DNA from 4 places in the Fontibacillus forbon genome. Region 4 is predicted to be linked to each of the others. Evidence: riboswitches for the same ligand, from Rfam matches in the RefSeq annotation. Region 4 holds a riboswitch; each other region holds the start of a gene.

Region 1 (7,227 bases), on a different contig from region 4:
TATGGTTTGATTGATCAGCGATCCGCTGGATTCATGTATCAGATTCAAACCGGGCCCCAGCAGCATGCCGACGGCGATAAACACCGCAACGTCGGGCAACTTCAGCAATGCAGCCAATTTTCCGGAAACCATCCCGACGCTGATAACAAATAATATCAAAATAAGAAAGTGCCGAATCGCTTCAGTTGCGGCCGATTCCATCCCAGTCACACTCCAACCGTTTATCAAAATCAAAGATCAATAATAAAGATCATTCGTTGATGATTGCTTCAAATTCCTCAATGTTTTTCTTTGCTCCGATAAGAACCATAATGTCGCCTTGCGTCAGATGATCCATCGCCGTCGGCGCGATAATGACTCCACTCTCCCGGTGGATAGCCACAATGCTGCACCCGAACCGGGCTCTCGGGTTCAGATCACCCACGTTTTTCCCATTCAGGCATTCAGGCACTCTAAGTTCTACGATGCTATATTCTTTGGAAAGCTCAATGTAATCCAGCAGGTTCGGAGTCACAAGCTGATGGGCGACGCGTACCCCCATATCCCTCTCGGGAAAAATGACCCGGTCAACGCCCAATTTTTCCAGCGCCCGGCCATGGAGAACGGAAATCGCCTTGGCCACAACCGTCTTGATTCCAAGATCTTTGAGAAGGATGGTGGAAAGAATGCTCATTTGAATATCATCTCCGATCGCCACAATGCCGCAATCGAAATTCCGTACGCCTAACGATTTCAGCACTTCCTCATCCGTCGCATCGGCAACTACGGCATGCGTAAGACGATCGTTCCACTCTTCGACCACTTCCTCGCTCCGGTCCACGCCCAGAACCTCATAACCGAGGTTCATCAGCTCAAGCGCCAGACTGGAACCGAAACGCCCCAGTCCGATCACTACAAACTGCTGTGTTTTCATGTCGCTTTTCCCCTTATCCTATAATCATTTTGCCTTCGGGATGTCTATACAGTTCTTTACCCTTCTTCGGTCCGAGCGCATAAGCCAATGTCAAAGGCCCGAGCCGTCCGGCAAACATGGTGAAGCTGATAATGATTTTTCCGATGAGCGTCAGTTTCCCCGTGAGTCCCATCGTAAGCCCTACAGTCCCGAATGCGGACGTCGTCTCGAACAGAATGCTCAGGAAACTGGCGTCTTCCGTCGTCGACAGGACCATTGCTACGGCAATGACCAGAAATAAGGCCAACATCGTGATCGTTACGGCCTTGAATATCCGCTCCTGGGCCAAACGGTAACGGAACAGCACCAGGTCCGAACGGCCGCGGATCATCGAGATCACCGCTCCGACAAGGATCGTGAAGGTCGTCGTCTTGATGCCGCCTCCGGTCGAACTCGGCGAAGCCCCGATAAACATCAGGATGATCATAAAGAATTGAGTGGCCTGTCTAAGCCCGCCGATGTCCAACGTATTGGCCCCCGCGGTTCTGGGCGTCACCGACTGGAAGAATGAGCCCCAGATTTTCCCGCTCCAGTTCAGCGGCTCCAGGGTTTTGGAGTTCGTGAACTCGAATACGAAAATAACGAGCGCTCCGACCAGAATCAAGGCGGTAGTCATGGACAAAACCACTTTGGAATGCAGCGATAACTTACGGCGGCGCCGGAATTCGATCAAGTCGGATAGGACGATAAAGCCGATCCCCCCGGAAACGATCAGGAACATCGCTACGAAGTTAACGATCGGGTCATTGACATACTGGGTCAAGCTGCGATATTCGCCGAACAAATCAAAGCCAGCATTGTTGAACATGGAGACTCCATGGAAAATGCCGTAGTACAGCGCCCGGCCGAGCGGCATGTCGAAAGACCAACGGATGGCGAACAGCAGTGCCGCGCCGCTTTCGATGATCAGCGAGTACATCAACACTTTCCGGATCAAACGGACGATGCCTTCCATCGTATTCTGATTCATGGCCTCCTGAAGCAGAAGCCGGTCTTTCAGCGAGATTTTCCGTTTAAATACGAGAGCGAACAAGGTGGCCATCGTCATGAAGCCGAGCCCGCCAACCTGGATGAGCAACATGATGACAACCTGGCCGAACGTCGAAAAATACGTACCTGTATCCACTACGACGAGCCCGGTTACGCAGGTTGCCGAGGTCGCGGTGAAGAAAGCGTCGATAAAAGGAAGCGATTCTCCGGTCGTACTTGAAATCGGCAGCATCAGAAGCAGGGCACCGACCAGGATAATCATGGCGAACCCCAGTACTAAAACCTGGGGCGGAGAGAACTTGATCCATTTGGATATCAACGCGGTCACCTCATTACCAATTTTGGGCAAAAAAGAAAAAAGCACTGGAAATCCAATGCCTTTTGATTGGTCCCTGCTGCAAAGGCCTACGAGGTTAGCTGACGGATTCGGGCTTGCGCGGTCTGCCCTATTCGCTCTTTCACCAGGTCCGGGACCCGTGAAACAGACGAAATTCACCCCTAAATATCGGTTCCCCCGTTTTCGGTAGAAATTCGGCCACTATATAAATTTCATTTGTTTTCATTTCATTTTCGTCAAATTGGATTATAAGCCTTATTCCCTTCCACCACAAAGGTTTAATTGGATGAAATAGCTCGATAATAACCTAAAAGGAAGGAAACAAGCCGCAGGTTGAAGCCTTCTCTAAGCTATGCTTGAGTTTGCCGTGGTTATTGCGTCTTTTCATGAAATTATCCTCATCTCTGGCGCCGCGAACTCCCCTGTGTTATCTTTACTTTGATGTAGATGTGCCGAAAACATACAGTTTCACAAAAAATCGTTAAAAGGAGTTTTTGCATGGATTCCTACTCAAAACCGCAGACGCGAAGGATGAAAACCCGGACGTTATGGATACTTGCCGCCATCGGGCTGATCGTCTTTATTCTGCTTCAAATCGTTCCCGCTACCGACTCTGAAACCCTGCAAATGGAGCAGTCAGCCGAGTTGATCACCAAAGCACAGGCCGAGGAATCCGCGGCCAAGTTCGCGGAAACCACGCTCGGTTTGTCCGGTCCTTTCGACGACGCGCTGGTTACTTATGAAACGCGTGCCGATATATACGGATATCTAACCCGAGAAGACCTGATGGTTGACTATCTGAAAAAATATGAGAAGCAATTTCCATATGACATCTTCCAGGTCCGGTTTAAAAAGCCCGGCGGGCTTCTAAGCTCTTTAACGGTCGATGTCCATATGACGACGGGCAAAGTTGTCGGCTTTAAGGAAATTCCCGAGACCGGGTTTCCGGGCTTGGGGATTAGCGATTCATCTGACGCCGTTTCCGCAAATTCGGGAGTAGAGGGCCTTACCTGGGAGGAAAAGCTGGCGTTGGCCCATCCTTATTTGAAGTCGCTCGGTTACGGCGACGATACCCAGCTGGTTGTCGATGAAACCCCGGCGGGCTTGGCGTTAACGGTCACGGGCTATGAAGCCGGACAATCCAATGCGCAAATCGATATCGTTTTCTACGAAGGCAAAGTCTCGGGGATCGAGAGTTACTTTACCGTTCCGCAAAGCCATACGGATTACGTTAAAGGCCAAACGACGATCGCCAATTGGCTGACTTATGCCGGCTACGCTTTATTGACTTTTGTACTGGGAATATTGGCTATCGTTTATAGCGCGTTGACCAAGGTACATACTTCATTCAAGCGGGGAATATTACTTTCTTCCATATATTTCGTAATTTCCATGGGCTCGGCGATCAATATGCTTCCTTATTTCGAAAAAGAAGGATTAAGCGGCCCACTGCTGATCTTTGGGCTTTTGTTCCAGGGGGGCGTTACTTTGGTGCTTGCCGGTTCGGTGTATTTCTCGCTGGTCGGTGGCGACGGGCTCTGGCGTAAACAAGGGATTAACCTATGGGGCCGGGCCAAAGAGCAGGGTTATGGACGACACGTCCTGACTTCCATGGCCGATGGCTATGCCTGGGCGCTTATCTTATTGGGCGTTCAGTCGGTAATCTTCTTTATTCTGGAAAAAACGATCCATATGTGGTCCACCACGGACGCATCCCAATCGCCTTATAATATGGTTTATCCCGTTCTGCTTCCTTTGCTCGCCTGGGTGGCAGGCATCGGGGAAGAGGCCGTATACCGGCTGTTCGGAATTCCGATGTTGAAAAAAATGTTCCGCAGCACGCTCGTCGCGAGCGTCATTACTACGCTGATCTGGGCATTCGGCCACACGCTGTATCCGATCTATCCGGTCATCTCCCGTCCGATCGAACTATTGATCATCGGGTTGCTGTTCAGCTTCATTTTCCTGCGTTACGGATTTATCGCCGTTCTCTTCTCGCATGTCATCTTCGACAGCATTCTGATGTCGCTGAGCATCATGTTTACGGGCGGAACGGTAAATATCGCCGCAGGCATATTCTACATCGCATTGCCGGCGATCGTCGCCTATGTGATCTACCTGTTCAATCCTCCGGGTAAGGAACGACCGCCCGTTCCATCGCAAAAGAAAGAGGAGCCGTTGTTCACGACTCCTCATCCCGAAGGGCATTTATAATCTCATTGGCAAGCTTATCGCCGATAGAAAGAGGCCGAAAGTCTTCGACGGAGGCCTCTTTCATTTTTTTAAGCGAACCGAAATGCTTCAATAACGCTTTACGGCGTTTTTCCCCGATCCCGGGGATCGAGTCGAGGCGCGAAGCCACCATCGATTTGGCCCGCTGCTCGCGGTGAAACGAAATCGCAAAACGGTGAACCTCGTCCTGAATGCGCTGAAGCAGATAGAACTCCTGGCTGTCCCTCGGCAAATGCACCGGTTCGGGCGGATCGCCCACCATCAGCTGCGCCGTGCGGTGTTTGGCGTCTTTCACCAAGCCGCCCACAGGAATAAACAGGCCCAACTCATTTTCCAGGATGTCGATGGCTGCGGAAATCTGCCCCTTGCCGCCGTCGACGATGATCAGATCGGGCTGCGGGAGGTTTTCCTTCAGCACCCGTTCATATCTGCGGCGAATCACTTCACGCATCGTTTCGTAATCGTCCGGACCTTGAACGGTCCGGACTTTGTATTTCCGGTATTCTTTCTTCGCCGGTTTCCCGTCAATGAAAACGACCATCGCAGACACGGGGTTTGCCCCCTGGATGTTGGAATTATCGAATGCTTCGATGCGCGATACCCGTTCCAGCCCGATGGAGCGGCCCAGATTGTCCGCGGCACCCTTCGTCCGCTCCTCATCCCGCTCAATCAGGCGGAATTTTTCATCGAGCGCCACGCGCGCGTTGTCCACGGCCATCGTGATCAACTGCTTCTTGAGTCCGCGCTGCGGCACAAGCGTCTTCACGCCGAGCCACTCGTTCAGCGCCGAAGCGCCGCTTACCGCGTCCAGCGTCTCGCTGCTGCCCTCATCCTGCGAAGACCCGGATTCCTGCTCACTTGATGCCGCAGCCGCGGTGCCAGCCTCTTCCGGTCTAGCAACGGGCTCGGCGGAGTCCGCTCCGTCCGCTGCGCCTTCGCTCATGCCCGGAAGGAGGATTTCTTTCGGCAATGCCGGATTATCGCTGTAATACTGGGTTACATAGGACAGAAAATCGCTATAGGCATCGCCGTAAAAAGGAAATACCGACGCATGGCGTTCGATCATTTTCCCCTGCCGCATATAGAGGATCTGGACGCACATCCAGCCCTTGTCCACGGCATAGCCGAACACATCGCGGTCCTTGGCGTCCGCCGTCGTGATCTTCTGCTTTTCCATAAGCGCATCGATATTAATAATCTGATCCCGCAGTTCCTTCGCTCGCTCAAAATACAAGTCTTCCGCGGCTTCTTGCATTTTCCGCTGTAATTCCTTCTTGATCTCCTCATGCCCGCCGCTGAGGAAGGAGGTGATTTCCTGCGTCATCTGCTCATAAGCCGACTCCGGCACTTCCTTCACGCACGGGGCCAGACATTGGCCCATATGGTAATACAGACATACTTCCTTCGGCATGACGTTGCATTTCCGAAGCGGGTACATGCGGTCGAGCAGCTTTTTGGTCTGCTGCGCGGCATAAGCGTTCGGATAGGGGCCGAAATATTTCGCCTTATCCTTCAGCAGCCGGCGGGTTACTTCCAGCCGGGGATGAGGCTCATTCGTTATTTTAATATAAGGAAACGTTTTGTCGTCCTTGAGCAATACGTTATAACGCGGATAATGGGTTTTGATCAGATTGCACTCCAGAATGAGCGCTTCCATATTGCTGCCGGTCACGATATATTCAAAATCCCGGATATCCGCAACGAGCCGCTGCGTCTTGCCGTCGTGGCTGCCCGTGAAATAAGACCGGACCCGATTTTTTAATATTTTGGCCTTGCCCACATAAATAATGGTGCCTTCTTTATTCTTCATCAGGTAACAGCCGGGCAAATCCGGCAGCAGCGCCAGCTTGTGGCGAATCGCTTCCATCGCCTTCTCCCTGTCTTCCTGAGTTTCCGTTACGTTTCTAGACACTGAATCCATGCAACATGCCTCCTCCCCACATGGAATAGCTTCCGCTCTTACGCAGAAAACGCCCCCGGACATGCCGGAGGCGTAGACCAAGCTAACTGAAATACACCTTGATCTTATTGGTGTTTAGCGATCAGGTTTTTCAGGTTTTCTTTGGAGTTCAGTCCTACAACTTTGTCTACGGGTTGACCGTCTTTGAAGAAGATCAAAGTAGGAATGCTCATCACGCCGAAACGGGAAGCGGACTCCGGATTTTCGTCCACGTTCACTTTCGCGATTTTAACGGAGTCTCCGACTTCGTTCGCCAAATCTTCGAGGATCGGGGCGATCATTTTGCAAGGACCGCACCAAGGGGCCCAGAAATCCACCAGGACAGTGCCCTGTCCTTCGACTTCGTTATTGAAAGTTTGATCCGATACATTAACAATTGCCATTTGCAATCTCCTCCTTATATTTGTGCCCAGGATCAAAATCTGTCCAGAGGCAAATTTTATGATATTTGAATCATCAATGAATGCTGCACACTCCGAAAACGGCGTGTTGTCAATTATACCACATTTTTTTAGTAAAAGAAAAATCGTAATGAATACGCCTTCTTTACAAATTTCAAGGCGATTGGTTATACTAATAATAACCCAAAAACGAATTGTCTATGATGTTTATTATTGACAACGAGTTTATTTTGCGAGGAGGCCTTGCCGCCATGGATGCAAACACGCATGTGACCGATCCCCGGGAGCATATTAACGAAGAACCCCGCAACGACTTATTCGATCTCATGAACGGTTTTTTCGGGATGCTCACGTT
Region 2 (7,227 bases), on a different contig from region 4:
CGGGTTCCCTCTCTTCCGGGGGATGAAGGAGTTCTGGAAGCCCGTCACGCTCTTTTTCCTGCTGGAACTGGCGCTATTAGCCTTACCGGGATTTTGGATGATCCCGAAATTGTACGCCTTGGCGCTCCGGCTGATTCCTGCCGGCGACAGGCTGGTCCCGATCCTGATCTTCTGCGGGTTTATTCTGGGCTGGGCCGCTTATGGCTGGCTTATCCGACAATTGCTGCTGTTTGCCCAGTTTGGCTACCTGTTCAAAACCGGAGTCTGGGGCTCACTGCTCGTCAGCTTGAAATATCTGTTGCCGGGGATCGCCATCTCGCTTATTCTCGGCGCTTCCGGAGCAGTCATGTTCTTACTGTTCGGTACCGTCTCCTGGATTTGGACCGGGTTACTTGCCCTCATCCTCCAGCAATCCTATCCTTTTTTCCGCAGTCTATTTCAAATTTGGACCCTAACCTCTCAATATCAGCTATGGCATTCGAAGACACAAAAAAGTTAAATTTTTTTAATTTTTATCATCCCTTGTGCCACAAGGCCTCCGCGCTTCTACGGAGGCCTTGTCCTGCGTTTTCCCCTCTGAATCTTGCTAAATAACCATTGCCAAAATATACTTGCCTTTGTTACAATAACAGCAGCACAATTTCAGTAACAGTTTTGTAATTATTTTTGTTACTATTAGCAGGAGTTTTCTGTTGAGTGTTGAATAAGTAAGAAGTCAGATGTAAATTACAGCCGAATTCCCTTCGCGGGGAACGGGGGAACCACTTTGGGTGAATTGATCTCGCAAGAGAGGGATCATAGGGGACCTTCAACCGAATCCTTAAGCTAACCTCGTAGGCATTGGAAGGAGCATTTCCTTGAAGAAACAGTTAACCGCAGCAGCAGTAAGTCTTGCATTACTTTTCTCCATCGGAACTGGTAGCGCTTTCGCGTCGGAATCCAAACTCGATGGCGTGATCGACAAAGCCCTGGGAACTGAATATGTTTCCGGTGGAACTACTACCTCAGGCTTCGACTGTTCGGGATTTACTATGTATGTCTTCTCGAAAATCGGCATTAAATTGCCGCACCAATCAGGCTCCCAGTACAAAATGGGAACCGCTATTGAGAAAGATCAACTGATTGCCGGCGACCTGGTGTTCTTCAACACTTCAGGCAAAGGCGTTTCTCATGTCGGCGTTTACGTCGGTGATGGCAAGTTTGCTCACGCTTCCTCTTCCAAGGGCGTAGTCATCAGCAAATTAAGCGAAAAGTATTATGTCGAGCGTTACGTTGGCGCGAAGCGCATTATGAGCACCGACAAATATGAAGAAGTTACCGGTGATGTTCAGGACCATGATGAAGTAGAATAATAACAGTCAAGCCCGCAGTGATTCTTTATGGAATCAACTTCTGCGGGTTTTTCTTTTTTTCAGGCACACTTCCTAGGAATCATTACCCGGTTCTGACCGGGATAAACAGGACAAATTAACTTATTTATTCAAAATTGCCGAAACAAACTTGCCAAGTCCGGCTAGCCTTGGTAAAATAACCAGAGTAAATAGTAACAACTTTGTAATTTCTGTCGTAACGTCGTATTTTTCGGGTGCATTCAACTAAGAACAGCCGAATTCCCGGCACCCGGGAAACGGGGGAACCATTTTGGGTGAATTGATCTCGCTACATAAGGATCATAGGGAACCTTCAACCGAATCCTCAAGCTAACCTCGCAGGCCTTGGAAGGAGTTTTACATCTTGAGAAAGACGATCACAGCAGCAGCTACGAGTTTGGCCATCCTATTCACCATGGGAACGGGAAGCGCTTTCGCAGACACCACGTTGAACAGCGTTGTTAAGTCCGTGTACGGCACACCTTATAAATACGGAGGAGTTACGACCAACGGTTTTGATTGTTCCGGATTTACAAGGTATGTGTTCAAAAAAATGGGCATCGATCTTGCCCGCGTGTCCGGAGCCCAGTACAAACAAGGAACGGCCGTGGCAAAAAGCCAATTGAAGGCAGGAGATCTCGTTTTCTTCAACACCTTGGGTAAAGGTAAAGTGTCCCACGTCGGCATTTACCTGGGCGACGATAAGTTCGCACACGCTTCTTCCTCTAAAGGCATCCGAACTGACAAATTGAGCAACAGCTATTATAAAACGCGTTATGTCGGGGCAAAAAGAATTTTGAGCAAATCCAGCTTTACAACGTTTGCCACAGAATCCTGATCACCCTGACACCTTTGAGGCCCTCACCTCGAAAACCCATCTGACCGCAACTGATTCTTGCAGGAATCGGCTGCGGTTTTTTTTCTCTGTATCATCTTACTCATATAACGAAGGATCGGATCAAAAGGTTTCTTGTACGCGGCCTATTTCCAAAAAAATATTTTTAATCTCCGTCCGTATCTCCTTCACTCCATATCCAAATCCTTCTATATCCAAAATTTACCCCATTGGCATAAGTCTAAACAGGAAATTTCCCCGTTCAGCACTTTTTTTCGTGCTTCCTTTCTTGCGATCCTCCATTTCAAAGCCTTTACAATCAAAGAAAATCCCGATAGAGTGAGGTTAAAAAGAACTTAAGCCATATGGGTAACCGCATATGTATTCCTATCGTTTAAGGAGGCGCATTATGGAAAAACCGATCGCAGCATTCCGAATCGTACCCATGGAAGAAAGCCACGGCGCGGAAATCAGCACCTGGCGTTACGATTCTCCCTATGATATTTATAGCTGGCTCCCCTGGGAACAAATGAAAGCGCTCGATGTAGAATTCGGCAATCCCGCCTTACGGGCGCAGCAGTATGTCTCTTTATTGAATCAGGAGGACGAACTTGCCGGATTTGCCCAGTACTTCCCTATGGAGGGGGTTACGCGTCTAGGGATCGGCATGAGGCCTGATTTATGCGGCCACGGCTTGGGTAAAGCTTTTGTACTTGCCATTGTGGAGGAGGCCCAGCGGCGGAAGCCGAGGGATGTGATTGACCTGGAGGTATTGACCTGGAATACCCGGGCGATCCGGGCCTACCAGAAATCAGGCTTTGTCATCACCGACCTGTACGAGAAGATGACGCCTGGGGGTATTTCCAAGCCCTATTACTGCATGGTGTTTCGCGGAACGCCCACGTCTACCTAGACAGGATTAACTTTCGAGTTCGATAGTTTGTCTGTGACTAATCATACATGAATACACCGTTTTTTTCGTATACTACAAATAATTCGTTACTTTTTTTGACACAAATGCTATGATCGCCGCGCATGTTCCGCTATAATGGAAGGGGTAGCTTACATAGGAGGGACGATTGAAATGCAGAAGTGGATCATGAGCGGAATACTCATCGTGGCGTGCGCCTTCGCAGCCGTGTTAATGTTTACATTGCCCGGTAAAGATCAGGTGGCGCAGGAAGAAAAGCCGCAATTGCCTGAAATTACATTAAATGCAGAGCAGGCCGAAGCCACGGTCAAGGCCAATTGTATTTCCTGTCATGGAGATCAATTGCAAGGCGGAGCCGGTCCGAATCTGCAGAAAATTGGATCCGAGCTGTCAGCTGAACAATTGTTTGGCATCATTACCAAAGGTAAAGGCGGCATGATGCCTGCTTTCAAGGACAAATTGAAGGAAGATGAAATCGCCAACGTTGCCATGTGGCTTGCTGAGAAGAAATAACGACACAACAAAGACACGCCCGCCGGGACTTTAGGGTCCCGGCGGGCGTTTTTCTTTTGACTCCATTCCAACCTGTCAGCCAGGCTTAGCCAACCGCTCTTGCTTTCTCAAATGCCTCGTTATATTGCTGGGCTTCCTTAATATCTACGGCCGTTATTCCACCCTCTTCCCAGGATGTCAAACGAAGCGTCACCGTTTTATGGTCGATGGTAATAAAAGGATGGTGATTAAATGCTTCCGAAATCGCGGCCACCTCATCAACGAACGCGATCCCTTTCATAAAGTTGGAGAATGTATATTTACGGATTATCCAACGTCCCTCCTCCAATTCCCAACCTTCCAATTTTTCCAAATGCGCTTCTACTTCTTGAGGTGTAAACGGCATTTTTCTTCCTCCCCGTTCTTCAAAACTTCCACTCCTATGTAGTCCTTCAGTCTAGGATTCAGTTGACCCGTAGCCTTAGCTCTATTCCACATCTGTTTATTATATTGCGCTCTCCGGCGGTTCATGCAAAAAGAGCTTCGACCCGATCACTGCCCACTTGGAGCATCGCAGCACTTTATTTTCTTCCAAGTTTATATTTTACCATGCTCTATCCAATAATCCAAAAATTTGCGAATCTCCCATCAAACTAGTTGGACAGAGGTAAGCTCTTCTTCCCCGATCAGGAAATTTATCCGGTGCCCTTCGGAATCGTGGATAACCACAGCACTCCCTACCGTAATCATCGGCTCGGTGCCAAGCGCGAAGAATAGATCCTCGGCCAGCGCCTCTTGAACCTCCTGTCTCTCTTCATCCGAGAGCCCATGCCATTCCAAAGCCTCCATCTCAAAAAATTTATAGCTATCGGGAATACGGCCCACCGCCGCCGTCAAATCTGCCAAAATATATTCATAATCTCTTCCATGCTTTACGCCCACTGCTATATTGCTCCCTTCATCCTTGTCATTTACAGACTGTATTATTATTATACCGGAAAAAACACCTTAAAAAAAAAGGGAAATCTGTCGATAAAAAAGATAAACCGTTTTTCGGATTTATTGGTAAGATCCGATGTCCCCAGCAAGGATGCGGAGACAGGAAAATGGCATCAATTATCTCAAGGACGAGGTGTGCAATGGAAATTTCAACAATTATTGGACTTCTTCTCGGTTTTGTGGCGCTTATCTTAGGTATGTTTTTGAAAGGCGCACCTGTAGAAAGTCTGGTCTCCAACCCGGCAGCTTTTGTAATTATCTTCGTAGGGACGGCAGCTACGTTGTTTGTGGGCTTTCCGCTCTCCGAGATTAAGAAATTCCCCAAGCTGATTAAATTAACGATGACCAAGCCCAAGATGATCACCAAAGCTGAATTGATCACTCTCTTTATGGAATGGGCTACGATCACGCGCCGGGAAGGTCTTCTTGCCCTGGAAGCCAAGGTGGAAGAGATCGACGATGACTTCCTGCGCGGCGGCATGCGGATGATTATTGACGGCAACGACCAGGATTTCGTTCAAGACGTGCTTACGGAAGATATCGCCGCTACCGAAGAACGACATAAGGTAGGCGCCCAGATCTTCACCCAAGCCGGGATGTACGCTCCTACCCTGGGGGTACTCGGCGCCGTCGTCGGTCTGATCGCCGCATTATCCGATATGAGTGATATCGAAAAATTATCTCATGCTATTTCCGGCGCTTTTATCGCCACCGTGTTCGGTATCTTTACCGGTTACGTCATGTGGCACCCGATCGCCAATAAATTGAAGCGTCTCTCCAAGAAAGAACTGGAAATACGGCTGATGATGGTGGAGGGCCTGCTCTCCATCCAATCCGGTGTATCAACGATCGCAATTCAACAAAAACTGGCCGTATTTTTGACCCCTGCCGAGCGTGCGCAAATTTTAGAAAAGGGGGCGGGTCAAGGTGAGCAAAAAGAATAAGAAGCACCAGGAACACGAAGAACATGCTGACGAGAGCTGGCTGCTGCCTTATTCCGACTTGATGACCCTTCTACTAGCTTTATTTATTGTCTTGTTCGGGATGAGTACGGTCGATGCCAAGAAGTTTGAAGAAATGAGTGAAGCGTTTCAAAGCGTGCTTACCGGCGGATCCGGCGTTCTCGATCATAATGCGATGAGCAGTAATACGAAGAACTCCATCAGTGAAAATGAGATTCCCAAACCTTCTACAAACAGCAAAAAGAGTGAGCTGATGCGCAAGGAGCAGGAGAATCTTGAATCCCTGAAAAAACAGCTGGACACATACATCAAGAATAACGGTTTAACCGACCAGTTAAATACCAAGCTTAATCAATCCCAGTTGATGGTCACGATCAGCGACAATGCGCTGTTCCCTTCGGGGGAAGCGGAGGTCAAGCCTGATGCCCGTATCCTTGCCAAAGCGATTTCAGCTATGCTTCAGGAGTTCCCCGACTATGAGGTCATCGTGTCCGGCCATACCGATAATGTACCGATTTCCAATTATGAGTTCCCTTCCAACTGGGACCTTAGCTCGGTCCGGGCCCTGAATTTTATGAAAATCTTGTTGCTGAACAACCAGCTGGATCCCAAGAAATTCAGCGCAATCGGTTACGGAGAGTATCATCCGGTCGCAAGTAACGAAACGAATGTTGGACGTGCCAAGAATCGCCGGGTTGAAGTATCGATCATCCGTAAGTATCAGGACGGCGATCAGCAAATTGGCATGCCGGCTACGCATTAACAAAATATCCTTTCACTAGTAAAAGGGCAGTCCCGATCTGGGCTGCCCTTTGTATTTAACCAAGCATATAAGGTTAGCAAACCTCCAGAAGCCATAGCTTGGCCTGAGATCAAGTCTAAACTACAAAAGAGAATAACCCAGCGCCTGTCCCAGTTCCTGCTTCTCCTGCTCCGTCAGGTCGCGCCATGTGCCGATCTTCTGATTCCCCAAATGGATGTTCATAATCCGGATCCGCTGCAGCTTCCGTACTTCGTAGCCGAGAGCGCTGCACATGCGGCGGAGTTGACGGTTCTTGCCCTCCGTCAATATAATCCGGAACACACGCTCCGTCATACGGGTAATCTGGCAAGGTAGCGTCATCTCCCCCAAAATCTTTACCCCTTCTCCCATCGCTCTAAGGAAGGACGGGGTCAACGGCTTATCCACGGTCACGATATATTCCTTTTCGTGCTTGCCTTCGGCCCGCAAGATTTTGTTGACGATATCTCCGTCGCTCGTGAGCAAAATCAGCCCTTCGGAATCCTTATCGAGCCGTCCGATGGGAAATATTCGCTTGTCATGACTCACAAAATCCACGATATTCCCCCGGATATGCCGCTCTGTCGTACTTGTGATGCCTACAGGCTTGTTCAGGGCGATATACACATGCTGATCGGGCTTCTCTTTAAGAGGCTTCCCGTTAATGCGGACATCATCACCTTCCTCCGCCTGGCTGCCAAGCAGCGCCGTCTCGCCGTTAATCGTCACTTTACCGGACTCCACCAGCCTGTCCGCCTCGCGTCTGGAACAATATCCTGTTTCACTGATGAATTTATTGATTCTCACTTCCATTGTCACCCTTCATGCTAAACTCTTCTTTGTCGTTACATCTTCCA
Region 3 (7,227 bases), on a different contig from region 4:
AAAATCCATCAGGAAGGTCACATCATCGGCAATCACTCTTATAGTCATCCCCAGTTTAAAAACAGGTCCCTGAAACAATTTCAAAATGAAATCCTCCGGACCGAAAAGATCATTGCCAACGTTATCGGTTACCGACCGAAACTGATACGTCCTCCCTACGGAGAAATCAACGAGGAGCAAATCAAGTGGGCGAAGACACACGGCTATACGATCGTAAACTGGAATGTAGATTCCCTTGACTGGAAGGGGCTTAATGCGGAAAAAGTGAAACAGAACGTACTTCAAGCCCTCGGTCCGGGATCCATCGTACTCCAGCATGCCGGCGGCGGCACGGGATCCGATTTATCCGGAACGATCCAGGCCTTGCCCGACATTATCCGGTCTCTAAAAACGCAAGGATACCATTTCGTAACGCTTCCCGAGTTATTGCATACCCCGAAATACAAATAAGAAACAAACTAAAAAGCAGCTTCCGAAACGGAAGCTGCTTTCGTTGACTTAAATTTATTCGATAACGTAAAGCTTGACGTCCTGATATCCAAATTGGCTAACCGACTGCTGACTGCCCGGAATGAAAATATCGATGCGATTGCCTTTAATGGCCCCACCCTGGTCGGTTGCGGTCGCTACAAAGGCATTCTTCGGCAAATTGGCATGGGAATGTCCCGTCACCAATACTTTTGTGCCCATTGGAATTACTTTGGGATCTACCGCAATCGTACCCAGCTGCAGCGGTTCACCGAAATAATCCACCGCTCCCCACTTGCCATTCTCGCTGGCAGCGGATGAATAAGCCGTTGCTTTGACGTCGATCGTTTTGGAATAGGCGAAAGATTTGCCCCAAGCTTCAACAACCTTGTCGGACGTTGAGACTTTCAAAGCAGACAAAGTTTGCGGGTTTTGCGTTTCGTTTGCGCTGGCGGAAGCCATCGAAACCAAGGCGTTCGATCCGGTTCCCGGTATGACGATATCCAAGCCGCCATAAATGTTAGTCGCTTTAATACTCGGATTTGCGCTGATCAGCTTGTTCAAATCGACGCCGTACTTCTTGGCGAGAATGTAGAAGGTGTCTCCCTCCTTCGCTTTATGTACCGAATCCGCATGAACAGGAATAGTTTGTAATGCTCCTGCCATACCTACTGCAATGATTGCCGCCTTGAAGGCAAGTGCCATGTTCTTATGTTTGATCATGATGTTCCTCCTTTTACTTTCGCCTGCGGAGTTAGTTGTCGGGTTCGGGAAAAAAGGATTGGTTCCCTGCGTCGTTTCTTACGCTTCACCCCAAGAACGCTGTCCACGGTTCAAGTCTGACAGCATTTCGGTAAATCGTCCCCCGCACCTGCGCCATGGCAGGTTTTGGCCTAATCAATATATCACAATTTTGTAACCAAAAGGCGATGAAAATGTTTCCATACTACAAAAAATGGCGGGATGACAACGAAATTCGATCGTCATTCCGATGACAATTTAGTAAGAGGATGGATCAATTACAACAGCAAAAAACCGCCGGTCATCCTATTCCGGCGGTTTTAGTGTTATTGATAAGATTACAGCACTTTGCTGAGAAAATCTTGAGTACGCTGATGTTTCGGCGCACCGAACACATCCTGGGGCGTACCTTGTTCCATTATGACGCCCTGATCCATGAACAGGATCCGATCGCCCACTTCGCGGGCAAAGCCCATTTCGTGCGTGACGATCACCATGGTCATGCCTTTGTCGGCAAGGTTCTTCATGACGTCCAGCACTTCGCCGACCATTTCGGGATCCAGCGCTGATGTCGGCTCGTCAAACAGCATGACGTGGGGCTCCATCGCCAGCGCGCGGGCAATGGCGATCCGCTGCTTTTGTCCGCCGGACAGCTGCGAAGGATAAGCGTCCCGCTTGTCTTCCAATCCGACCGTCCGCAGCAAATCCATAGCAAGGATTTCCGCTTTGCCCTTCTCGGTTTTCTTCACGCGGATCGGCGCCATCGTAATGTTGTCGATCACGCTTTTGTGGGGAAATAAATTGAACTGCTGAAACACCATCCCCATTTTTTCCCGGGTTTTATTGATGTCGTGGCGTTTCTCGGTAATCGATTGACCCTCAAATGTGATTTCGCCTTCAGTCGGCTCCTCCAGCAGGTTCAGGCAGCGCAGAAATGTACTCTTGCCCGAGCCGCTGGGCCCGATAACGACAACGACCTCTCCTTTGGCGATTTCCAGGTCGATGCCCTTCAGTATGTGAAGCTGACCGAACTTTTTATGCAAATTTTTAACGGTGATCACTAGCTCTCAACTTCCTTTCGAACAGACCCAGAATGCGGGACAATGTGAATGTCAAAATAAAGTACATGATAGCAACAATCAGATAAGGCGTCATGCCGTCATAAGTAATGGTTACCACGGCACCGGATTGGAACATGAGTTCCGTAATCCCGATAAAGGATACGATCGATGATTCCTTGATAATCGTGACAAACTCGTTCCCGATCGCCGGAAGTACCGACTTGATCGCTTGCGGAACAATGATAAAGCGCAGCGACATCCACCGGCTCATCCCCAAAGAACGAGCGGCTTCCCCTTGTCCGCGGTCCACGCCCTGAATCCCCGCACGGAAAATTTCCGCGAGATAAGCCGAGCTATTGATGGAAAGCGTAATCGCGCCGGACTGAATCGGCGAAAAATTGATGTTGAAGGCCGTAGAAAAACCGTAGTGAATAATTAACAACTGCACAAGCATCGGGGTTCCGCGCAAAAATTCAACCCAGGCATGCCCGATAAAGCGGACAATTCTCCAAGGAGACATCCGCAAAAGAGTGATGATTAAACCTAAAATAAATCCGCAGAGCACCCCCAGGGCAGCCAGAAGCAGCGTGTACTGCAAACCGGTCAGAAAATAACTGCGGTACTCCCAAAACATCGTAAAAAGCTCCATGTCCCAACATTCCTCCTATTTTACCTCAAAAGCCTTGACAAAAAAACAGAAAATAGCGAATAGGCTCCGCTATTTTCTGCAACAATCGGTCCGTGATTATTTTTCGGCAAGCGCGCTGGCTTCGGTAACGAATTTATCGATCGAGCCATCGCTCAGAAGACGGTCAAGCGTTGCGTTCACTTGATCGAGCATTTCCTTATTGCCTTTCTTCACGCCGACGACATAGCCTTCGTCTTCGGTTACCGGTTTGGCGTCAGTGATGCTGAGGCCTTCCACGTTTTTGACGAACGATTCGGCAACAGGTCCTTCGATGATCGCCACATCCACGCGGCCCGATTTCAGTTGCATAATGATATCGTTAATTTTCCCAAGGGAAGTCAGCTTGGCATTAGGCACCGTTTTGGCCATATCTTCTTGGATCGAACCTTTTTGTACGCCGATTTTCAAACCTTCCAGCGACTCCATGGTCGCGTATTTATCTTTGTTTTCCGTGAGCGAAACGATGGATTGCTCGGCTTTGTAATAAATTTGGGACATATCGATTTGCTCCGCACGCTCCGGTTTCGGGCTCAAGCCCGAAATGACCAGGTCCACACGTCCGCTTTCCAGTTCATTCAGCAGGGAATCGAACTGCATATCCTTGATTTCCAGTTCGGCGCCAAGGTCCTTGGCGATTTCCTTAGCGATTTCGATATCGAAACCAACGATTTCGTTATCGCCTTTCTCGTTTTTGATCTTGAATTCATACGGCGGGAAATCCGCGCTCGTACCGATGATCAGCTTCTTGGAGGCTGCACCGTTATCGGCCGCTCCCTGGTTATTCGCCGGAGTGTTGCTGGCATCGTTATTCTTATTTTGTCCGCATGCGGCAAGTACGGTTGTCACCATCATCAGCGCTACAAATAAAATACCCCATTTTTTCATCTGTCTCTCTCCCGTCAAAAAAATATTTATGTTCGACAATTAATTTACTGGGCTAATTATAAATCAACCTGTATATATATGCAAAGAGATTTCTCAATGATTCATCATAATTTCACACATTATTTTTTATAATTATTTATAATACGCCATTTTATTATAACTTTGGTCAATTTAGCGTGAATGTTATTTGGTGAGTTAATTCAAAATTTATTATAAATTTTTACAATATTCAGAAGGCTCATATTTTATATTCCCCAAAACTCAGCCTATATATCAGAGATTCCTTTCATGCATTCCGGCTGTATTTTTATTAAAATTTATAATTTTCAAATATAGGCGAACTCTTCGGTCAAAATAAACATACATGTGTAAAGTGTGGGAATAATGGTTCATATCAGGTCTCATTTGGTTATTAATTAGCTGATAAACATGACTCATTTTTCCAAGCTACGTAAGGAGGTGGCCCTATGCTACTTGAAGCTCTATACCATGTACCGCGAGATAAATGGGCCTATGCCTACGACACTGCAACTATACATTTGCGGGTGCGAACCAAGCGGGACGACGTGGAGCAAGTGTTTGCGATGACTGGCGATAAGTATGACTGGGATGGAACGTATCAGGAAATCCCATTGGAAAAAGCGGCTCACGACCGGATGTTCGATTACTGGGAAGCCGCCGTGAAACCCAAATTCAAACGCCTTTCCTATGCTTTTAAACTGATTGCGGGATCTGAAACCGTGTATATGCTGGATACCGGAATTCAGCATGATGGACCGACTCCGCCGGGAGAACTTTACGAATTTCCGTATATCCATGAAATCGATTTGTTCAAAGTGCCGGAATGGGCAAAAAAAGCGGTGTTCTATCAGATCATGCCGGAACGGTTCGCCAACGGAGATCCCTCTAACGATCCCGATCAAGTTCAGCCTTGGGGCGGCCAGCCGGCTGTCAATAATTTTTTCGGCGGCGATTTGAAGGGCGTCCTTGATCACCTGGATGACCTGATTGATCTGGGCATTAATGCGATCTATTTTACGCCGCTCTTCGTATCCCCCTCCAATCACAAATACGACACCGTGGATTACAAAAAGGTCGATCCCCACTTTGGAGACAACGAACTGTTAAAAGAGGTCGTGGAAGCGTGCCATGACCGCGGGATCCGGGTCGTGCTCGATGCCGTATTCAACCATTGCGGCGAACAATTCCCCCCTTTTCAGGACGTGCTGCGAAATGGCGCCGACTCCAAATATGCGGACTGGTTTCATATCAATGAGTACCCGGCTCAAATCAAAGACGGGATCCCTACGTATGATACATTCGGCTTTTTCGGCAATATGCCCAAATTCAATACCGCGAATCCCGAAGTCAAAGAGTATCTGCTCGGTGTCGCAGATTACTGGATTCGCGAAATCAAGCTCGACGGCTGGCGGCTTGACGTAGCGAATGAAATAGACCATCATTTCTGGCGCGACTTCCGCAAGGTCGTCAAAGAGGCTAATCCGGAAGCCTATATTATCGGCGAAGTTTGGAGCGATTCCCTCACCTGGCTGCTTGGAGACCAGTTCGATTCCGTGATGAACTATCCGTTTGCCGACAAGGTGCTGGAGTTCTTTAACGGCGGCATGGACGGCTATAATTTCTCGAACGAAATGGGCTCCTTGATTATGCGCTATCCGCAACAGACGAACGAAGTGGTATTTAACATGCTGTGCAGTCACGATACCCCTCGGCTGTTGACCCGGGTGGGCAGCGATAAAAGGAAATTGAAACTCTGCGTCGTGTTCCTGTTTACGTACATCGGCACGCCATGCATTTTTTACGGCGATGAGGTAGGAATTACGGGTAACAGCGATCCCGATTGCCGGAAATGCATGGAATGGGATCCCAAAAAGCAGGACCGGGAACTGTACGATTTTTATAAAATGATGATCGCGCTGCGCAAGAAACACGGCGCCCTCCGCCACGGACGGTTCCGCTTCCTGCAGGCGAATCCTAACGATCCCTGCATCGTTTATGAACGAATGGACGAACACATGCATTTCACGATCTGGATGAACAACACCGGAAAATACCGTACGCTCTCCCATCCGATGGAAACGGAAGACTGGCGGGATGCGCTGTCCGAGGAGAAAGTAAAGCCCAAGGACGGGATGATGAATATCGGGCTCGATCCGTTCGGATTCCGGATTCTGTACCGCAAATTAAAATAACCTCGCAACAAAATCCCCCTGTTCGAAGCTAGCTTTCGAACAGGGGGATTTTTGCTGTTTGCTGTCCCTAAGACTTTTGGGCAAGGCGTTTGTAAATATCGATATACGCTTCAGCCGAGCTGTCCCAGCTGTAATCTCCGGCAAAGGCGTTAGCGACGATTCTTTTCCAATCCTCCGGACGGTGATAGAACGAGACGCCTCTTCGCAGCGTATACAGCAGATCATGGGCATTGAAATTCTGGAAGGTGAACCCGTTGCCTTCCCCCGTATCTTCATTGTAAGCATGCACCGTATCGTTCAGCCCGCCGGTTTCCCGGACGACCGGAATGCTGCCGTAACGAAGGGCTAACAACTGGCTGATGCCACAGGGTTCAAACCGCGAAGGCATCAGAAACAGATCGCTGCCGGCATAGATCCGGCGGGACAATCCGTCGCTGAATTTAATCTGAACCGACAATTTCTCCGGATGCCGGTATGCGGCTTCCCTGAACCAGTCTTCATAGGCACGGTCTCCGGTTCCTAGGACGACGAATTGAACATCGTCAAAATGCAGCCACTCATCCAATATCCGGGTGACCAAATCGAGTCCCTTCGGCTCCACGAGCCGAGTAATCATGCCAATCAGCGGAACTTCCGAATTTACGGGCAGACCGAGTTCCCGCTGCAGAACGGCTTTATTTTCCCGCTTCTTGGCCAGGCTCGATCGGTAACGGACCGCCAGCTCGTGATCGGTAGACGGATTGTAAAGCTTCACGTCAATCCCGTTTACGATGCCCGACATGCGGTCTCCGAGCGAACGAAGCAAACCGTCCAGCCCGTAACCGTAATGCTCGGTTCGAATTTCGGAAGCGTAAGTCGGACTCACCGTAGTCACATGATCGGCGAACACCAGGCCTGCTTTCATAAAGCTGACGTTCCCGTTATACTCGACCCCATCCGGCGTGAAGTAGCCGTGCGGCAGGCTCAGCAAGTCACCAAGCACCTCGTAAGGAAAAATCCCCTGATACAGCAGGTTGTGAATGGTGAAGACGGTCCGGATGCCGACATAATCGGAGTTCCAGCGGTAATGCTCCTTTAACAGCAACGGAATCATTGCGGTATGCCAATCATGGCAATGCAGCACATCCGGGAAGAAATCGATGGCCGGAAGAATTTCCAGCACGGCCCGGTT
Region 4 (7,227 bases):
TACGATCAAATCTCTCCGGTACAGCAAAAAGGCGCGAATCAGCAAACTGGATTGGTTATGCAGGGCATTATGCCATCGTTTCTTCGGAATGAATTGGGGAATCAGCACGGTCACCCGGAAATTCATTTCCTTGGCCTTATGCTCCACCGTATCGATAAACTTCGTCAGCGGCTGGATAATGCTCCGGTATTGGGAATACAGCGTGACCAGCCTGATTTCGGGGTGCCACTGGTTCCATTTTTCTTCAAATTGCTTCTCCGCTTCTTTATCGAACGCCACATATACCGCGATGATCTGATCGGGTGACAACGATTTCGCGTAGTTCAGCGTATTCTCCACTACATGCGTAATTCCCGCTACAGGGATCACCATTACATTCCCTTCGATCGCTAAAGGCGGCTCGCATGTAGTTATCCGCAATTGATCTCCTACAGCTTCATAATGACGGTTGATTTTGTGAAAAATGTATACGATCGCCGGCAAAAAGATTAGCGCAGGCCAGACTTGCGGAAATTTCGTAATAAAGAAAATCATCATGACGGTAAAGCTGATTAAAGCGCCGACCGCATTAATCGTTAATTTCAATCCCCAGCCTGACGGTTTTTCCCGAAACCATTTTACGAGCATACCGGTTTGCGCCAACGTAAACGGAATAAATACGCCAACCGCATAGAGAGGAATCAGATGCTCTGTCTGTCCTTTAAAAACGATGATAAGCAGAATGGAGGCCACCGCCAAAAAAACGATCCCGTTGGAATAACCGAGGCGGTCACCCCGAACGGTGAACATACGGGCTATATATTTGTCTTTCGCCAGGTTCACGGCCAAGAGCGGAAATGCCGAGTATCCCGTATTGGCAGCCAGCACCAGAATCATCGCGGTTATCCCCTGAATCGTATAGTACATAAAGCCCCGGCCGAATGTAGCTGAAGCGATTTGGGATACGACGGTTTCCTCCGCTTTAGGCGAAATCCCGTAATAATAGGCCAGCCATACGATTCCCGTAAATAAAAGCGCCAGCAGCACGCCCATCGCAGCTAATGTTTTGGAAGCATTCTTGGGGGCCGGGTCCTTGAAATTAGGAATCGCGTTGGAAATCGCCTCAACCCCGGTCAAGGCCGAACTCCCTGAGGCGAATGCCCGCAAGAGCAGGAACAGCGTAAGTCCTGTCACAGGCGTACCGATCGGGGAATGTAAGTTGGCCGGAACTTCACCCACCGCAATTTGATAAAGACCCGCTCCGATCGTAATAAATATGACAAGCACGAACAAGTAAACCGGATAAGCCAGAATAGAAGCCGATTCGGTGATTCCGCGCAAATTAAGAACCGTGATAACCACTACTAAAAGGCATGCAATGAGTACATTATAGGAATGCAACGACGGAAAAGCCGAGGTAATGGCATCCGTACCTGCGGAAATGCTGACCGCAACGGTTAAAATGTAATCCACCAGCAGCGCACCGCCTGCTAAAAGTCCGGAGTTTACTCCCAAATTTTCCTTGGAAACGACGTAAGCTCCTCCGCCGTGAGGATACGCATAAATCACTTGTCTGTAGGATAAGACCAGAGCCACCAGCAGCACCAGAATTCCCACGGCAATCGGAATGGAGTACCAGTAGGCTGCCGCGCCGATCGTCATCAAGACGAGCAGAATCTGCTCCGGTCCGTAGGCTACGGAGGACAAGGCATCCGATGAAAGGATGGCCAGGGCTTTCGTTTTGTTTAGTTTTTGTTCGCCAAGTGCGGTTGACTTCAGCGGCTGACCGATGAGCACTCTCTTGATTATCGAAAACATAGCTGCAACACCACCGTGCTTTATTTTTTGCAAATACAAAGGCTGTTTATGAATTAATAATATTGGCAATTCGTCATATTAAACCCGAATCGGCAAATAGCGGTAACGGGCTATTCGAATATGATTCAACAGAGCCAGTCATGCAGGAGTTTGGCAAACCCTGGGGCTTTTTGCACAGCAAAAAACCACAGAGGCACGACCCCCTGCGGTCCATGGTTACTTACATGGGCACAGTATCATCCTCTCTCGGACTACGCTTACGAGGTTAGCTGTCGGATTAGGGTGGCGAGAGTCACCCCTCCGCAGCATGTTCTGCAGGACATGCTGCGGATTCACCCCCTACCGTTCGTTTAGGCTGCTATTGCCTGGACGCCCGGCATTCGGTTCCCCCGCTTTCCCGCGATACGGGAAATTCAGCGAATCAAGAATATAAAATCCAAGAGTGAATATTACGCCTGCTCTCATTTTCTGTAAATCCCTGAATTTGCCTCAAAACGCGTTTTTCCGGGTTTGATAGGAGAATAAAACGCTTACTTTCATCACTTTCATTTATTATCATGGATTATTGAGTCCGGATAACTAATCTTATATAGGATTTATAGACAACAAAAAAAGCCGGCTTCCATTCATCGGAAACCGGCCTGTCCTTGCATTATTTTTTCAAACAATCTGCTTCAGCTTATTCACCGTTCAAGCGATACCCGCCATGAAATACCGGTCCCACATACTCGTTAAAGGCATAACCCGAAGAGATGGCAGCCGTGACGAATTTTTTCGCCTTGACCACGGCTTCTTTCACGGATAATCCGCCGGCCAAGCCACCGGTAACCGCCGCGGCAAACGTGCAGCCTGCCCCATGATTATAGGCCGGTTCGATCTTTTCCGTCTCCAGGATCACAAATTCCTCGCCGTCATAGAACAGGTCGATGGCTTTTTCGCCTTCCAAAGCTTTACCGCCTTTAATGACTACGTTTGCTGCACCGCGCTCATGGATGACTTTTGCGGCTTCCTTCATCTCGTCGACGGAAGTAAGGCGGCCCAAACCGGACAATACGCCGGCTTCAAACAGATTCGGCGTAACGACCTTGGCGAGTGGTACCAACAAATCGCGAATCGCATCGGCGCTCTCGGGATTCAACACTTCGTCTTCGCCTTTGCAGACCATAACGGGGTCGATTACCACATTTTTCTGGTCATGCTGACGAATGCATTTTTCAACGACTTCAATGATGGCTACGCTGCCCAGCATCCCCGTCTTCATCGCATCGACGGGACCGCCCGCAAATACGGTTTTCAGTTGCTCGGCAACCAGAGCGGCATCCACCGGATAAACGCTATGGTGCCATCCGCGGTCCGGGTCCATCGTTACAATGGTCGTCAGCGCGCTAAGCCCGTATGTACCGTATTCCTCAAAAGTTTTCAAATCCGCCTGGATCCCGGCGCCTCCGCTGGAATCGCTTCCGGCAATCGTTAATGTTTTTAGTATGGTTGGCATAGTTTATACTCCTTTGCAAAAAACTTAACAAGCTTCCGGCCTCTATTGTAGCATTATTTTCAGAAAGTCAGTGGATTATTTAACGGGATTTTTCATCGCCAAGTTTTGCTAGCGTTTTACAGCTCCAATCCATTCTCCAGCTTGCCTAGCGCTTCTTCAAGCAGCCTGGAAAAATCCGCGTCCGGATTTTCGGCGTAATGAAGCATCACCGAGATATTTACGCCAACAACGGCTCCGGCAAGCGTGCGAATCGTCAGATCGTCGGAATCGCGGCCGACTCGTTTGGCCACCATTTCCGCAATCAAATGCATCATCTGGGTCATCCCGTTCACCGTTGCCGACCAAAGCTCCGGAATTGCGATCACAAGCTGATTTCGTTCCCGCATGGTCCTCAGTTCGTCTTCCGACATTCTGGCAATTTCCGAAACCATGGCGTTTTTCAACGCTCGAAGCGGACTTAACCCGGAAGGCTGCTCTTCAAAAGCACGAATAAGCAGCGGGTCATAATTATCGCGCGTCAAAACATCTTCTTTCCCCGAAAAGTAACGAAAAAAAGTGCTGTAAGAGATTTCGGCCGCTTCGGCAATTTGCTCCACCGTAGTTGCTTTGTATCCCTGCTCACGGAACAGCCTCATCGCGTGTTTTTGTACTTCTGCCATCGCTTTTGCTTTTTTGCGTTCGCGTAACCCACCGCCTGGTTTGCTGTTTGTCGTTATGGCCCCCACCTCAATTCGGCTTAACTCTGATTCTGATCTCTCAAACCTTCTGTAATCTACAGATTATCACTCCGCAAGTATTTGGACAATGCCCCGCCCTCCGTCAACGAGAACCCGATCCCCGGTTTTCAGCATGGTGGTGGCGCTCCCGCATCCCACTACGGCAGGGATCCCGAGTTCTCTCGCCACGATGGCCGCATGTGACAGCGGTGCGCCGATATTGGTAACAATTGCCGCTGCTTTCGGAAACAACAGCGTCCACCCGATATTCAACGTGGAGGCCACCAATATTTCACCGGGCTGCAGTTGGCTTCCTTCATCCGGATGTTCTAGCACGCGAACATTGCCTTTAATCCGTCCCGCGGCGCCGGCAAACCCCTTCAGGCTGTCTCCTTGAACATGAGCCATCGGCAGCAAGGCATCGAAATAATCGCTTTTGCGAAGCGGTTCCTTCGCCCAGGCAAAAGGGTCAAACCTCCCGCGGATCACGGACGGAAATGCAGGCAATGTCCGGTACTTGGCATAAGCTTCCTTCCTGGCGGACAGATGTTTCTCCGCTATCAAAGACCCTCCCGACAGCCAAGCCAAAATTTCATCGATATACCAGAAGAAAATATCCTCGCCTATTCCCGCCATTTCTCCAACCTTCAAGGCGAACTGACGGTTGATCCGAAAGGTTCTCGTCCATTCCGATCGGACAGCCTCACGCAATTTCGGGCCTTCCGAGGCCGACGCCAATTTCCGGATCATCCGGTTTGCCGTTCGGGGATGGCTTTGCTCAAATCGCTCCCAAGCTTCTTGACTCTGAATATAACGACTCTTTAAAAGATGATCGCCATCTATCGGACTCGCCGTGGATTGAGCAATTTGCTCAGCCAGCCAAGCCGGGTGTTCTCCCGCTGCGGCGATCGACAATTCAAATTCATGCGGACCGCGATGACCGTATTTTTCCACATATTGCTCCGGGCTTAGTTCGCCTTTTATCACCTTGGAGATCCCAAGAAGCGGACCCAGGCTTTCCAGTTCGGATGACCCGCTCCCGTAAGAAAGAATATAACTCGCCTCTTCCTCACCCACAAGTTTGCCGAGCCTGACTTGAAGTTTTTCATATTTCTGCAATTGCCGTGACGGGGCTTCGAGAGCATACCACATCGCATTGACGTTGTATGGCCATAGCCTGCGATTCCACAGGTCAACCAATTGTGTCCGGGTTTTGACCCCCGAGATTTCCTCAATTACCCGCTCGCACCATGCCGGAGTTTCTTGCAAAAACTGCGGAGCATGCCGAACCGCTGCTTTGTTTTTTTTCAGTTGATTGAAAAACTTGGCCCCCAAGACCCTAATTAATTCCCGTCTTGAGAATGGAAACAAGGGAATCTCGATCTCCTCGGGAATGTTTCCGAATACCCGGCTCATTTTGCGCAACATCGTTCTCGGAGGAAATCCAAAAGCCGCAAACATAGAAAGCGGACGGCTAATATTGGAGTACACTCTGCCGCAAATATTACCCGACATCACATAGTGTCCCGGAAGCAAACTGTGTTCCTCATCCAGCAAACGAAGAAGGGACCAGCTTAATGGAGTTATGACATCGGAAATCGATTCTCCGACATTCGTATTGATCCAAAGGTCATCGCCCGCCAAAGAGTCGTTGATTTCGTAAGCATCACGGCTGCCGATGCCGAGCGTAGTAATCGGTCGCGCTTGCAAAATATGCAATTTTCCGTCTGTAACCGCCCATTCGATATCTTGGGGATTTCCCAATTCAGCTTCCAGCCTGGAGGCAAGTTTATATAACCGAAGGGCATATTTTTTGAATGCTCCAGGACCCGAATACTTCCCATTAGGCCGAATGAGCGAGAAGGTTTCGGCATTGCTTTCGCCGGATACCAACTGCTCCCCCGCTCCGTACACGAAATTCCCCTGCATCGTTTTTCTGCTGCCCGTAATGGCGTCAACGGTAAATAAAACGCCTGAAATTTCAGAATCGATCATGAGCTGCACTACTATAGCGATCTCGTGAGCGGAATTAACGCCTTGGACCGAACTGTAAATTTGAACCCTTTCGGACTGCGCGGAGAGATATACCGTGTGAATGGACTTTAAAATATCTTCATCTGTCTTGTTATTCAAAACAGTCTCAAATTCTCCGGCAAAAGAGGCTTCGGCCGAATCCTCGCTCAATCCTGAAGATCGGACGGCAAATCTGGCGCTTTTGTGTTTCTTCCTGAGCAAATTTAACCGGGACTGGATCCCGGCCCACGCCAGTTCATTCAACCTTCCTTCTTCAAACGCCGCAGGCAGAATGACGAACCCTTCAGGCACGGGATATCCCGCACAATACATCATGGAGAGCATACCTCCTTTCCCTCCTGCCGCAGTCCGAAACTCTGGGCTCATTTCCCCGAAACCGATAACCATTTCTTTCATCCCTCTCATTCCTCCCAATAGCAAAGTTTGTTCACTTTATTTCTTCTGGTTTCTCCAAAATAAGAAATTAAGTATATTTTGATACTCAATTTCAAATTATACATTATTCCAAATATTCAATTTCGTCAATCCGTTCCTTGGCAAAGGAAAAAGCATGGAGGCTATCCTCCATGCTTTTTAACAGAGCTTTTCCGTGCCGTTCACAAGCCGATCTATCGCTGTACGATTTGATTTGCCCCCGCATCGATTCGTTCCTGGGATGCGTTGAAGCATTTCTTGCAGACTTTCAAAGCCTGACCGGAACTGCTCATCTTCGTGTAAAGCAGTTTAATCCGCGTGCTTTTGCACACCGGGCATGTGCCGCGGCCCCTGGAGGGAAGGATCCACAATGCTTTTCCGCGTTTCGATTTTGACATAAGAGACCACCTTCATTTCAATATGGCGATAAAATGCTATCGCTTCTCAGCTCCGTACTCTAAAAGAACTTCTTATGTTCGCGGTCGTCCTTCAATATTTCCACCGATTCACGGAAGCGCAGGGAGTGAACGATTTCGCGCTCGCGCAGGAACTTGAGGCTATCCTGCAGGTCGACGTCGTCCGTCATGTCAATCAGCCACTGGTATGTAGCCCGCGCTTTTTCTTCCGCCGCGATGTCTTCATACAGATCGGCGATCGGATCGCCCTTGGCCTGGATGTAAGCGGCGGTGAAGGGAACTCCCGAAGCATTCTCATAGAAGAGCGCCCGGTCATGGGCCACATAATGGCTGTCCAGCCCGGCGGCCTTGAGTT

What was found. Region 4 has a riboswitch for cyclic di-AMP ahead of ACLB09_RS10660 (APC family permease). Riboswitches for the same ligand answer to the same signal wherever they lie in the genome.
Region 1: linked by a shared signal. The riboswitch ahead of ACLB09_RS22025 (TrkH family potassium uptake protein) and the one ahead of ACLB09_RS10660 (APC family permease) in region 4 are both predicted to bind cyclic di-AMP.
Region 2: linked by a shared signal. The riboswitch ahead of ACLB09_RS24240 (C40 family peptidase) and the one ahead of ACLB09_RS10660 (APC family permease) in region 4 are both predicted to bind cyclic di-AMP.
Region 3: linked by a shared signal. The riboswitch ahead of ACLB09_RS05005 (3D domain-containing protein) and the one ahead of ACLB09_RS10660 (APC family permease) in region 4 are both predicted to bind cyclic di-AMP.

Annotation. Positions count from the first base shown of each region.
Region 1 is NZ_JBKGFV010000006.1:184,614-191,840, forward strand. Features, by position in the region: gene ACLB09_RS22015 (cation:proton antiporter) at 1-201, opposite strand, end outside; gene ACLB09_RS22020 (potassium channel family protein) at 251-913, opposite strand; gene ACLB09_RS22025 (TrkH family potassium uptake protein) at 927-2,204, opposite strand; cyclic di-AMP (ydaO/yuaA leader) riboswitch at 2,329-2,489, opposite strand; gene ACLB09_RS22030 (CPBP family intramembrane glutamic endopeptidase) at 2,778-4,493, shown strand; gene uvrC (excinuclease ABC subunit UvrC) at 4,462-6,432, opposite strand; gene trxA (thioredoxin) at 6,537-6,854, opposite strand; gene ACLB09_RS22045 (YqzM family protein) at 7,124-7,227, shown strand, end outside.
Region 2 is NZ_JBKGFV010000009.1:14,285-21,511, reverse strand. Features, by position in the region: gene ACLB09_RS24245 (hypothetical protein) at 1-499, shown strand, start outside; cyclic di-AMP (ydaO/yuaA leader) riboswitch at 721-855, shown strand; gene ACLB09_RS24240 (C40 family peptidase) at 858-1,352, shown strand; cyclic di-AMP (ydaO/yuaA leader) riboswitch at 1,594-1,730, shown strand; gene ACLB09_RS24235 (C40 family peptidase) at 1,735-2,208, shown strand; gene ACLB09_RS24230 (GNAT family N-acetyltransferase) at 2,615-3,118, shown strand; gene ACLB09_RS24225 (c-type cytochrome) at 3,290-3,649, shown strand; gene ACLB09_RS24220 (4a-hydroxytetrahydrobiopterin dehydratase) at 3,735-4,034, opposite strand; gene ACLB09_RS24215 (hypothetical protein) at 4,277-4,570, opposite strand; gene motA (flagellar motor stator protein MotA) at 4,768-5,571, shown strand; gene motB (flagellar motor protein MotB) at 5,555-6,352, shown strand; gene rluF (23S rRNA pseudouridine(2604) synthase RluF) at 6,473-7,177, opposite strand; gene ACLB09_RS24195 (ATP-binding protein) at 7,193-7,227, opposite strand, start outside.
Region 3 is NZ_JBKGFV010000001.1:1,080,091-1,087,317, reverse strand. Features, by position in the region: gene ACLB09_RS05010 (polysaccharide deacetylase family protein) at 1-450, shown strand, start outside; gene ACLB09_RS05005 (3D domain-containing protein) at 505-1,188, opposite strand; cyclic di-AMP (ydaO/yuaA leader) riboswitch at 1,197-1,372, opposite strand; gene ACLB09_RS05000 (amino acid ABC transporter ATP-binding protein) at 1,548-2,270, opposite strand; gene ACLB09_RS04995 (amino acid ABC transporter permease) at 2,257-2,919, opposite strand; gene ACLB09_RS04990 (transporter substrate-binding domain-containing protein) at 3,016-3,843, opposite strand; gene ACLB09_RS04985 (alpha-glycosidase) at 4,311-6,056, shown strand; gene glgA (glycogen synthase GlgA) at 6,124-7,227, opposite strand, start outside.
Region 4 is NZ_JBKGFV010000002.1:796,895-804,121, forward strand. Features, by position in the region: gene ACLB09_RS10660 (APC family permease) at 1-1,797, opposite strand, end outside; cyclic di-AMP (ydaO/yuaA leader) riboswitch at 2,036-2,226, opposite strand; gene pdxK (pyridoxine/pyridoxal/pyridoxamine kinase) at 2,477-3,292, opposite strand; gene ACLB09_RS10670 (acyl-CoA-like ligand-binding transcription factor) at 3,409-3,951, opposite strand; gene ACLB09_RS10675 (PEP/pyruvate-binding domain-containing protein) at 4,075-6,438, opposite strand; gene ACLB09_RS10680 (hypothetical protein) at 6,651-6,854, opposite strand; gene ACLB09_RS10685 (manganese catalase family protein) at 6,914-7,227, opposite strand, start outside.